DNA from 2 places in the Streptomyces sp. 2-1 genome. Region 1 is predicted to be linked to the other one. Evidence: riboswitches for the same ligand, from Rfam matches in the RefSeq annotation. Region 1 holds a riboswitch; the other holds the start of a gene.
The links. Region 1 has a riboswitch for cobalamin ahead of ACN20J_RS16285 (prenyltransferase/squalene oxidase repeat-containing protein). Riboswitches for the same ligand answer to the same signal wherever they lie in the genome.
Positions count from the first base shown of each region.

Region 2: linked by a shared signal. The riboswitch ahead of ACN20J_RS05940 (CbtB domain-containing protein) and the one ahead of ACN20J_RS16285 (prenyltransferase/squalene oxidase repeat-containing protein) in region 1 are both predicted to bind cobalamin.

Region 1 covers NZ_CP183383.1:3,682,405-3,686,567, forward strand. Annotated here, with positions in the region: gene ACN20J_RS16275 (MBL fold metallo-hydrolase) at 1-325, shown strand, start outside; gene ACN20J_RS16280 (phosphotransferase) at 410-1,144, opposite strand; cobalamin riboswitch at 1,241-1,425, shown strand; gene ACN20J_RS16285 (prenyltransferase/squalene oxidase repeat-containing protein) at 1,534-2,802, shown strand; gene ACN20J_RS16290 (SCO2322 family protein) at 2,799-3,488, shown strand; gene ACN20J_RS16295 (energy-coupling factor transporter transmembrane component T) at 3,600-4,163, shown strand, end outside.
Region 2 covers NZ_CP183383.1:1,315,861-1,320,023, reverse strand. Annotated here, with positions in the region: gene ACN20J_RS05950 (ferredoxin) at 145-516, shown strand; gene ACN20J_RS05945 (histidine phosphatase family protein) at 593-1,225, opposite strand; cobalamin riboswitch at 1,356-1,498, shown strand; gene ACN20J_RS05940 (CbtB domain-containing protein) at 1,534-1,758, shown strand; gene ACN20J_RS05935 (CbtA family protein) at 1,791-2,561, shown strand; gene ACN20J_RS05930 (acyl-CoA dehydrogenase family protein) at 2,733-3,923, shown strand.

The sequences.
Region 1 (4,163 bases):
CTCCCTGGAACGGATCGGCCGCCTCGAACCGGCCGAGGTCCTCCCGGCCCACCTGCACGCCTTCACCGACGCCCCGGCCCGCGTAAGGGAGTTGCTCGACCACCACGAGTCCCGCCTCACCGACCTGCGCTCCCTCCTCGTCACCCCGCTCACCTCCTGGCAGCTCGCCGTCCGCATGGAGTGGAACCGCCCGTGGGACGACATCCCCTACGGATCACGGAACATCGCCGTCTCGGAGGCGGAGGCCCACCTGCGCCGACTGGTGAAACTGGGCCACGCGGAGGCGGTCCCGGGGAGCGATCCGGTGACGTACGTGGCCGTTTGAACCTGCCCCTCGGGCGGCAGGGCATGGTGCATGCCCTGCGGCTCCAGGTGGAAGCGTCCGCGCAGGAGCCGGGACGGACAGGAGCTAGTCCAGCAACCTGCGGATCAACTCCCCCGCCTCACCCAGGAGTTCGACCTCGTGGCGGCTCATTGTCGGGTTGGCGGCCCGCTGTCCCGTCGCCCAGCCGAGGCCGCCGTCCGGGCCCGTCAGGAGTGCCGGGTCGGGGCAGTCGGCCAGCAGCGCCGACAGCATCTCCTCGGCCAGGGGCGCGCGGGGATCGTCGTCGACGGCCACCTGGGCCACGATCACGGCGGACATGCTCCAGTCGTGGCCGGGCGGGCCCTCGTCGGTGTTGGCCCAGTCGATCACCATGGGTCCGGCCGGGGTGAGGAGCACGTTCTCCGGGTGCAGGTCCAGGTGGAGGACGCGTACGGCGGGGTCCGTGGAGCGGCGGGCCGGGATCGCGTGCAGGTCGCGCAGGAGCCGCGCGAGCGCCAACCCCGCCTCCCCGGCGGTGAGTTGGCCTGCTACCAGCGCCTCGACCACGGTCGGCCCGTACAGCCGCTCCATCACGAGGTCGGTGCGCGGGCGCGCCTCCGCCGCCCGCACGCGCGGCACGGGATAGCCGTGGCCCCGTACGTACTCCATGACGGCCGCCTCGGCCGGCGCGTCCCCGTAGCCGTCCCGGTACCGGCGCAGCACCCACTCCCCGCCGGAGCCGTCACCGAGTCCGTCGTGGCCGTCGCGATCGCCGAGCGCGTAGACATCCGCCGTGCGCCCCGAACCGAGCAGGCGGCCGGCCCCCGCAGGTATCCCCATGGGCAGAAGCTACCCGGAGCCGCCGCCCGGCCTCACAGGCAGCCTCACGGACAGCCCCACAGGCGACCCCACGGCCGCCCCTCAGGGTCTTGCTACGGGCCGGTACAGTGAGCGGGTCGTCATCACAGTCGTACGGGGGGAAGCCGGTGCAAATCCGGCGCTGACCCGCAACCGTGTGCCGCCCGGCCGATCGGTCGATCACTGGATCCGTGGATCAATGGATCAATGGATCAGCCGATCAGGGGCGGTGAGCCGGACTGCCCCGTACGGACGTGACCGGCTCGCGTCACCGGGACCGCCGGTGACCGGCACCGTCGAGGCATACGGGGCCGAGCCGCCTTGGATTCCAGGCTGCCCGGCTCCCTGACCGGGAAAGGCATCCGCCGATCATGTTTGTCCGCCGCAGCGCAGCGGTACTGGCCGCCACCGCCGTGATCGGTACGGCGTTCGCGCCGGCCGCCCTCGCCGACGAGTCGCCCGGCGCGAGCCCGTCCCAGGCGTTCCCCTCCGCCCTGTACGGCAGCACCGACCCCACCTACGACGGCGTCTGGCGGCAGTCGCTCGCGCTGCTCGCCCAGGACACCGTGGATGTGAAGCCCGCGAAGAAGTCCGTCGACTGGCTCGTCGGCCAGCAGTGCGAGAGCGGGGCCTTCACGGCGTACCGCCCCGACCCGAGCGCCAAGTGCGACGCCAAGACCAAGGTCGACACGAACAGCACGGCCGCCGCGCTGCAGGCCCTGGAGGCCCTCGACGCGAGCGACGCCGTGACGGGCGCGGCCGTGAAGTGGCTGAAGTCCGTGCAGAACAAGGACGGCGGCTGGGGCTACTTCCCCGGCACGCCCAGCGACACCAACTCGACGTCCGTCGTGATCGGGGCCCTGGACGCCGGGGACACCGACCCGAAGGACGTGCCCTCGAAGGACGACCGGACGCCGTACGACGCCCTGCTCGGCCTCTCCGTCCCCTGCGACGAGACCGGCGGCGGCGCCTTCGCCTTCCAGCCGGACAAGAAGGGCAAGCTCGCGGCGAACGCGGACGCCACGGCGGCCGGGGTACTGGGCGCGCTCGGCGAGGGCCTGGACGCCGATCCCGACGAGGACGGCGCCGACAAGGCATCCCCGAAGGCGTCCGAGTGCGCGGGCGGTGACTCCTTCACGATCGAGGACGCGGCGGCCAACGGCGCCCGGTACCTCGCGGGCGCGGTCGCCAAGAACGGCTACCTGAAGTCGTCCCTCCCCGGCGCCGAGGACCAGCCCGACTACGGCAACACCGCCGACACGGTCGTCGCGCTCGCCGCCGCCGGCCGCACGGCCGACACCGAGAAGCCGCTGGCCTGGCTGGAGAAGAACTCCGGTACCTGGGCGGCGAAGAGCGGCCCGGCGGCGTACGCACAGCTGATCTTCGCGGCGAACGCCACCGGCACGGACCCGCGCGCCTTCGGCGGCGCCGACCTCGTGAAGCAGCTCGGCGCGACCGGCCCCGCGGCAACGTCCTCCGACGCCTCCACCGCCCCGGCGAACGGCAAGAGTGACGAGGCAGATGCTTCGGACGAGGACGACGGCGGGGTCAGCCTCTGGTGGATCATCGGGGTCGGCCTGGTCGGCGGCATCGGAATCGGCTTCCTCCTCAGCGGCCGTAACAAGAAGCAGCAGCCGTGACCTGCCGCCGCCTGGTTCTGCCGGTCCTGTGTCTCCTGCTCGCCGTCCTCGGCACGGCGGGGCAGGCCCAGGCGGTCGGCTACCGCTACTGGTCCTTCTGGGACCGGAATTCCACCGCCGATACTGCCGATACGGCCGACACGTGGGTGTACGCGACCCAGGGGCCGTCGACCGCCCGCCCCTCGGACGGTGACGTCCAGGGGTTCCGTTTCTCGGTGAGCGAGGACTCCAAGGACTCGGCGAAGCCGCGCGGCACCGCCGACTTCGCGACGATCTGCGCGAAGACGCCCGCACGGGAGGGGTCCAAGCGGGTCGGCCTTGTCCTCGACTTCGGCACGCCCGCGGACGCCCCGTCCGGCTCGACCCCGCCCCGCCCCCGCACGGCCTGCGCCCGCGTGGACGACGACGCCACGACCGCGGACGCCCTCGCCGCCGTCGCCAAGCCGCTCCGCTACGACACGAACGCCCTGCTCTGCGCCATCGCGGGCTACCCGACCACGGGCTGCGGAGAGCCGGTCGCGGACGACCGCCCGAAGGCTTCGGCGTCGCCCGGCGAGGAGGCGGAGAGCAATTCCGCCGACGGGGACGACAACGGCGGCCCCTCGCTGGGCCTACTGACCGGAATCGCCGCGGTAGCAGCCCTGGGCACGGCAGCGGTATGGCAAGCCCGCCGCCGCCGGGGTTGACGGGCCTGTGCAATGACCGCCAGCAAGGACGACCGACACCGGGGACGCAATACCGCAGCTACAAGTGCTGTGGGCAGGCGTTCCGCAGGGCGGAACGGGTGGGCACAGCCCATGGCACCGGGCACCCGATCCAGAAAAGTCCAACACAGACTCACCGCCCCACAAGCAACCAGAACCAACGCAATCCACCCAGGCGCCTGGTGGCTCTGGGCCCTCGGCCTGGGAACAGCCGCCTCCCGCACCACGAACCCCCTCCTCCTGGCCCTCCTGATCGGCGTAGCCGGCTATGTAGTAGCGGCCCGCCGAACAGAGGCCCCCTGGGCCCACTCCTACGGCGCTTTCGTAAAACTGGCCCTCGCCGTCCTGGCCATCCGCCTCGCCTTCGCGGTCATCCTCGGCTCCCCCATCCCCGGCACCCACACCCTCCTCACCCTCCCCGAACTCCCCCTCCCGGCCTGGGCGGAGGGCATCCGCATCGGAGGCCGAGTCACCGCCGAAGGCCTGACCTTCGCCCTCTACGACGGCCTGAAACTCGCCACCCTCCTCATCTGCGTAGGCGCCGCGAACGCCCTCGCGAACCCGGCCCGCCTCCTCAAATCCCTCCCAGGAGCCTTGTACGAAGCGGGAGTTGCCGTAGTGGTGGCCCTCACCTTCGCCCCGAACCTGATCGCGGAC
Region 2 (4,163 bases), 2.4 Mb from region 1:
GGTCAGAACGTAGAGTGCGGTCGTGACCACGTCAATAACTTCGACATGCTCAGCCACTTCTGGCCCCGCCGTGCCCATGCCTGTGCCGGGCCCGTGCCGTGCGAAGGCGGGTTTGGTGTGGCGTTGCCCGGCTACTCGAGCCGCGTGTCACTAACAGAGCAGCAGGAACTCGTTCGTTTCCTTGAGGACCGGTTCGCCTGTGCGCAGGCCTGTACCGAGTGCGCACGGGTCTGCGCCCTGCGCGCGAGCCTCGCCGAACTCGACGGCCCCGACGACCAGCAGGAGTTGCGGCGCAAGGGCATCCTCTGCGCGGAGGTCTGCGACGCGACCTGCCGCGCCCTTGCCGAGCAGGTCACGCAGGCCGAGGCCGGGATGCGCGCCCAGGTGGAGTGGTGTCGTGCCGTCTGCCTGGAGACCGCCCACGTCTTCGACCGGAACCCCGGCGCCGAGAAGGGCGCCGAGGTCTGCCGCGCCTGCGCGCGTGCCTGTACGGAGTTCCTCGCCCTGCTGAGGTGAGGTCCGGCGCGGTGAGTCCCGAGCTGAGGTGCCGCGTCCCGAAGAGCCGTTCAGTCGGGCGGCGCCCGCCGTGGCCTCACTCTCCGAGCGATGTCCCGACCCGTACGTTCCAGCGCCCGGCCCGCCCGCTGAACTCCGTGGCGACCAACGGCGGCACGTCGACGCGCCAGAACGCCGACTCCGGGGCCCCGAGTGCCCGCACCACCCCGGCCCGTACGATCTCCGGCTCGACGACGGCGATGATCCGGACCGAGCCCGGTCCTGAACCCCCGGCCGAACCTGTGCCGGACCCCGCAGCCCCCGAACCCGGATCCGCCACCGTCTCCAGCCACTTCGCGACGCGCTCGCACAGCCCGGCCACCGACTCGCCGCCGTGCGGAGCGGACGACGGGTCCGCCAGCCAGCGCCCCACGGCCTCCGGTTCGCCGGTGCTCACCTCGGCGAGCGTCGCCCCGCGCCAGCGGCCCACGTCCAGGCCGGCCAGCTCCGGCGGCTCGGTGACGGCGAGGGCGTCGAGTCCGAGGGCCGCCGCCGTCTCCCGGCAGCGAACCGTGGGCGAGACCAGGACCTGGTCGGCGGCCGGCAGCGAGCCCGCGGCAGCCTCGGCGAGCCGCAGCCCGGCCGGGTCCAGGGGGCATCCGTCGTCGAAACGCGCCTCCCGCAACGCCGCGCTCATCGCTGGTGAGATCAACATCACTCGGCTGGTCATCGGCCCGCCCTCGCGTTCCACACGTGCTCAACACCCCTGTCCGTACCGGGAATTGGGGGCGTGACCAGGGCCCCGGCGCGCCCCCGGCATTCCGTGCGCCCTTGGCCGCGCCTCCGCTTCGCGGTACCTTCTCGTCGATATTGACGACGGTACGACGGAAGCCGGTGAGAATCCGGCACGGTCGCGCCACTGTAAGCCCCGAACAACCGCCTTCCACTGGGGGAGGCGGAGGTCGAGCAAGTCAGACCCGTGGCCGTCGTCCTGTGCACCACCGAGATGGGACGCGAGTTCCCCCAGGAGGTCCTGCCATGGCGCAGTCCGCCGTCGCTCAGCCGACCGTAACCACCCCCGACATGCCCGCAAAGCTGCCGATCGGCGCGATCGCTCCCTGGGCGGTCTTCCTCGGCATCCTGATGCTGGTGCTGCTCTACTTCGTCGGTGCCGAACAGGGCGCCACCTCCCTGGTCTCCGGCGAAGGCGTGCACGAGTGGGTGCACGACGCCCGCCACCTGCTCGGCTTCCCCTGCCACTGACGGCGACAAAGAACCGACAGGACAACAACCCAATGAACTCCGTCACCGTCAGAAATCTCCTGGTGCGGGGCATGCTCGCGGGTCTTGCCGCGGGCGTGCTCGCCCTGGTCGTCGCCTACTTCCTGGGCGAGCCCCGGGTGGACGAGGCCATCGCGTTCGAGGAGGCCCACGCCCACGAACACGGCGGCGAGGAACTCGTCAGCCGTGCCATGCAGTCCACCGGCGGCCTGTCCACCGGCGTCCTCGTCTACGGGGTCGCGTTCGGCGGCATCGCCGCCCTCGCGTACTGCTTCGCCCTCGGCAGGATCGGCCGCTTCGGGCCGCGCGCGAGCGCGCTGCTGCTGGCGGGCGCCGGTCTGGTCGCGGTCTACCTGGTGCCGTTCCTCAAGTACCCGGCGAACCCGCCCGCCGTCGGCGACCCCGACACCCTCAACCAGCGCACCGCGCTGTTCCTCCTGATGATCGTGCTCAGCGTGCTGCTGGCCGTCGCCGCGGTGATCCTCGGCAAGCGCCTCGCACCGCGCCTGGGCAACTGGAACGCCACTCTCGCGGCGGGCGCGTCCTTCGTGCTGGCCGTCGGCCTGGCGTACGCGTTCCTGCCGTCGTTCAACGAGGCGCCGGCGGGCTTCCCCGCCACGCTGCTGTGGCAGTACCGACTGGCGACCCTGGCCATCCAGGTGACCCTGTGGACCGCGTACGGCCTGTTCTTCGGGCTGCTCGCGGAGCGCGTGCTGGCTCCCAAGCCGGCCCGGGCCGAGGGCGAGAAGGCGCCCGAGGGGCGGGCAACTCCCGTCGCGCACTGATCCGTTCGCACCTCGAAGGGCCCCTGGAGCACCATCCCGGGGCCCTTCGTATGTGCGGGTGCGGCAGGTGCGTACGTCGTCGGCATTCCCAATTTCTGGAACACGTTCTACGGTGTGCGCCGTCAGGTCCGGGTGGCCGAACGAGCGGGCCAGTGGGAGCCAGGAGGCGCCGTGCATCTCGAATACACGCCGGAGCAGCAGCGGTTGCGCACGGAACTGCGCGCCTACTTCGCCGAGTTGGTCCCCGACGACGTACACGCCAGGTACGGCGACCCGGCGGCGCAGAAGCGCTTCTACCGCGAGACCATCCGCCGGCTCGGCTCCGACGGCTGGCTCGGCGTGGGCTGGCCGAAGGAGTACGGCGGGCGCGGTCTGACCCCGATGGAACAGTTCATCTTCTTCGACGAGGCCGCCCAGGCCGGCGTACCGCTGCCGCTGATGGCGCTCAACACGGTCGGGCCGACGATCATGCAGTTCGGAACCGACGAACAGAAGGGGTACTTCCTGCCGAAGATCCTCTCCGGCGAGCTCGACTTCGCGATCGGCTACAGCGAGCCCGACGCGGGCACGGACCTGGCCGCCCTGAAGACCAAGGCGGTCAGGGAGGGCGACGAGGACACCGGCCACTACACGGTCAACGGCCAGAAGGTCTGGACGACCAACGGCGACACCGCGGACTGGGTCTGGCTCGCCGTGCGCACCGACCCCGCCGCCCCGCCGCACAAGGGCATCACCATGCTCCTCGTGCCGACCTCCGACCCCGGCTACTCCTGCACGATCATCAACACCCTCGCCTCGCACGACACCACCGCGAGCTACTACGAGAACATCCGAGTCCCCGCGTCCCGCCGGGTCGGCCAGGAGAACAAGGGCTGGCGGCTGATCACCAACCAGCTCAACCACGAGCGGGTCACCCTCGCCGCGCACGGCACCATGGCCATCCGCGCCCTGCACGACGTACAGCGCTGGGCCATGGAGACCAAGCTCGCCGACGGCCGCCGCGTCGTCGACCTCCCCTGGGTGCGCCGCCGCCTCGCCCAAACCCACACGAAGCTCGACGCGATGAAACTCCTCAACTGGCAGATGGTGAACGCCGTCCAGGAGGGCACGCTCACCCCGCAGGACGCCTCCGCCGTGAAGGTGTACGGCTCGGAGGTCCGCCGGGACGCCTACGCCTGGCTCATGGAGGTCGTCGCCGTGGCCGGTGTGCTCAAGGAGGGCTCCGCGGGAGCCGTGCTCCATGGCGAACTGGAGCGCGGCTACCGCTCGGCCGTGATCTTCACCTTCGGCGGCGGCAACAACGAGATCCAGCGGGAGATCATCTCGTGGATCGGTCTGGGCATGCCGAGGGTGCGGCGGTAGCCGGGTGTGACGAGGATTTTTAGTTGGCACAAAAGAGGGATGGTTGGCACCAAGATCACGGCTGTTGTCACAGGTGTCGACGCATCACCTCGATGCACGTGGCGCGGGCTGCGTTCGACCGGTCCCGGGGGTACGGGAGTCCGAGGTTCATACTGCTGTCCCTCGATCTGGAGCCATGCCTGGTGAAAGGCCATTCGTGCCAGCAGGCTGCTGACCTCGTCTGTGAGCTGTTGCTGTACG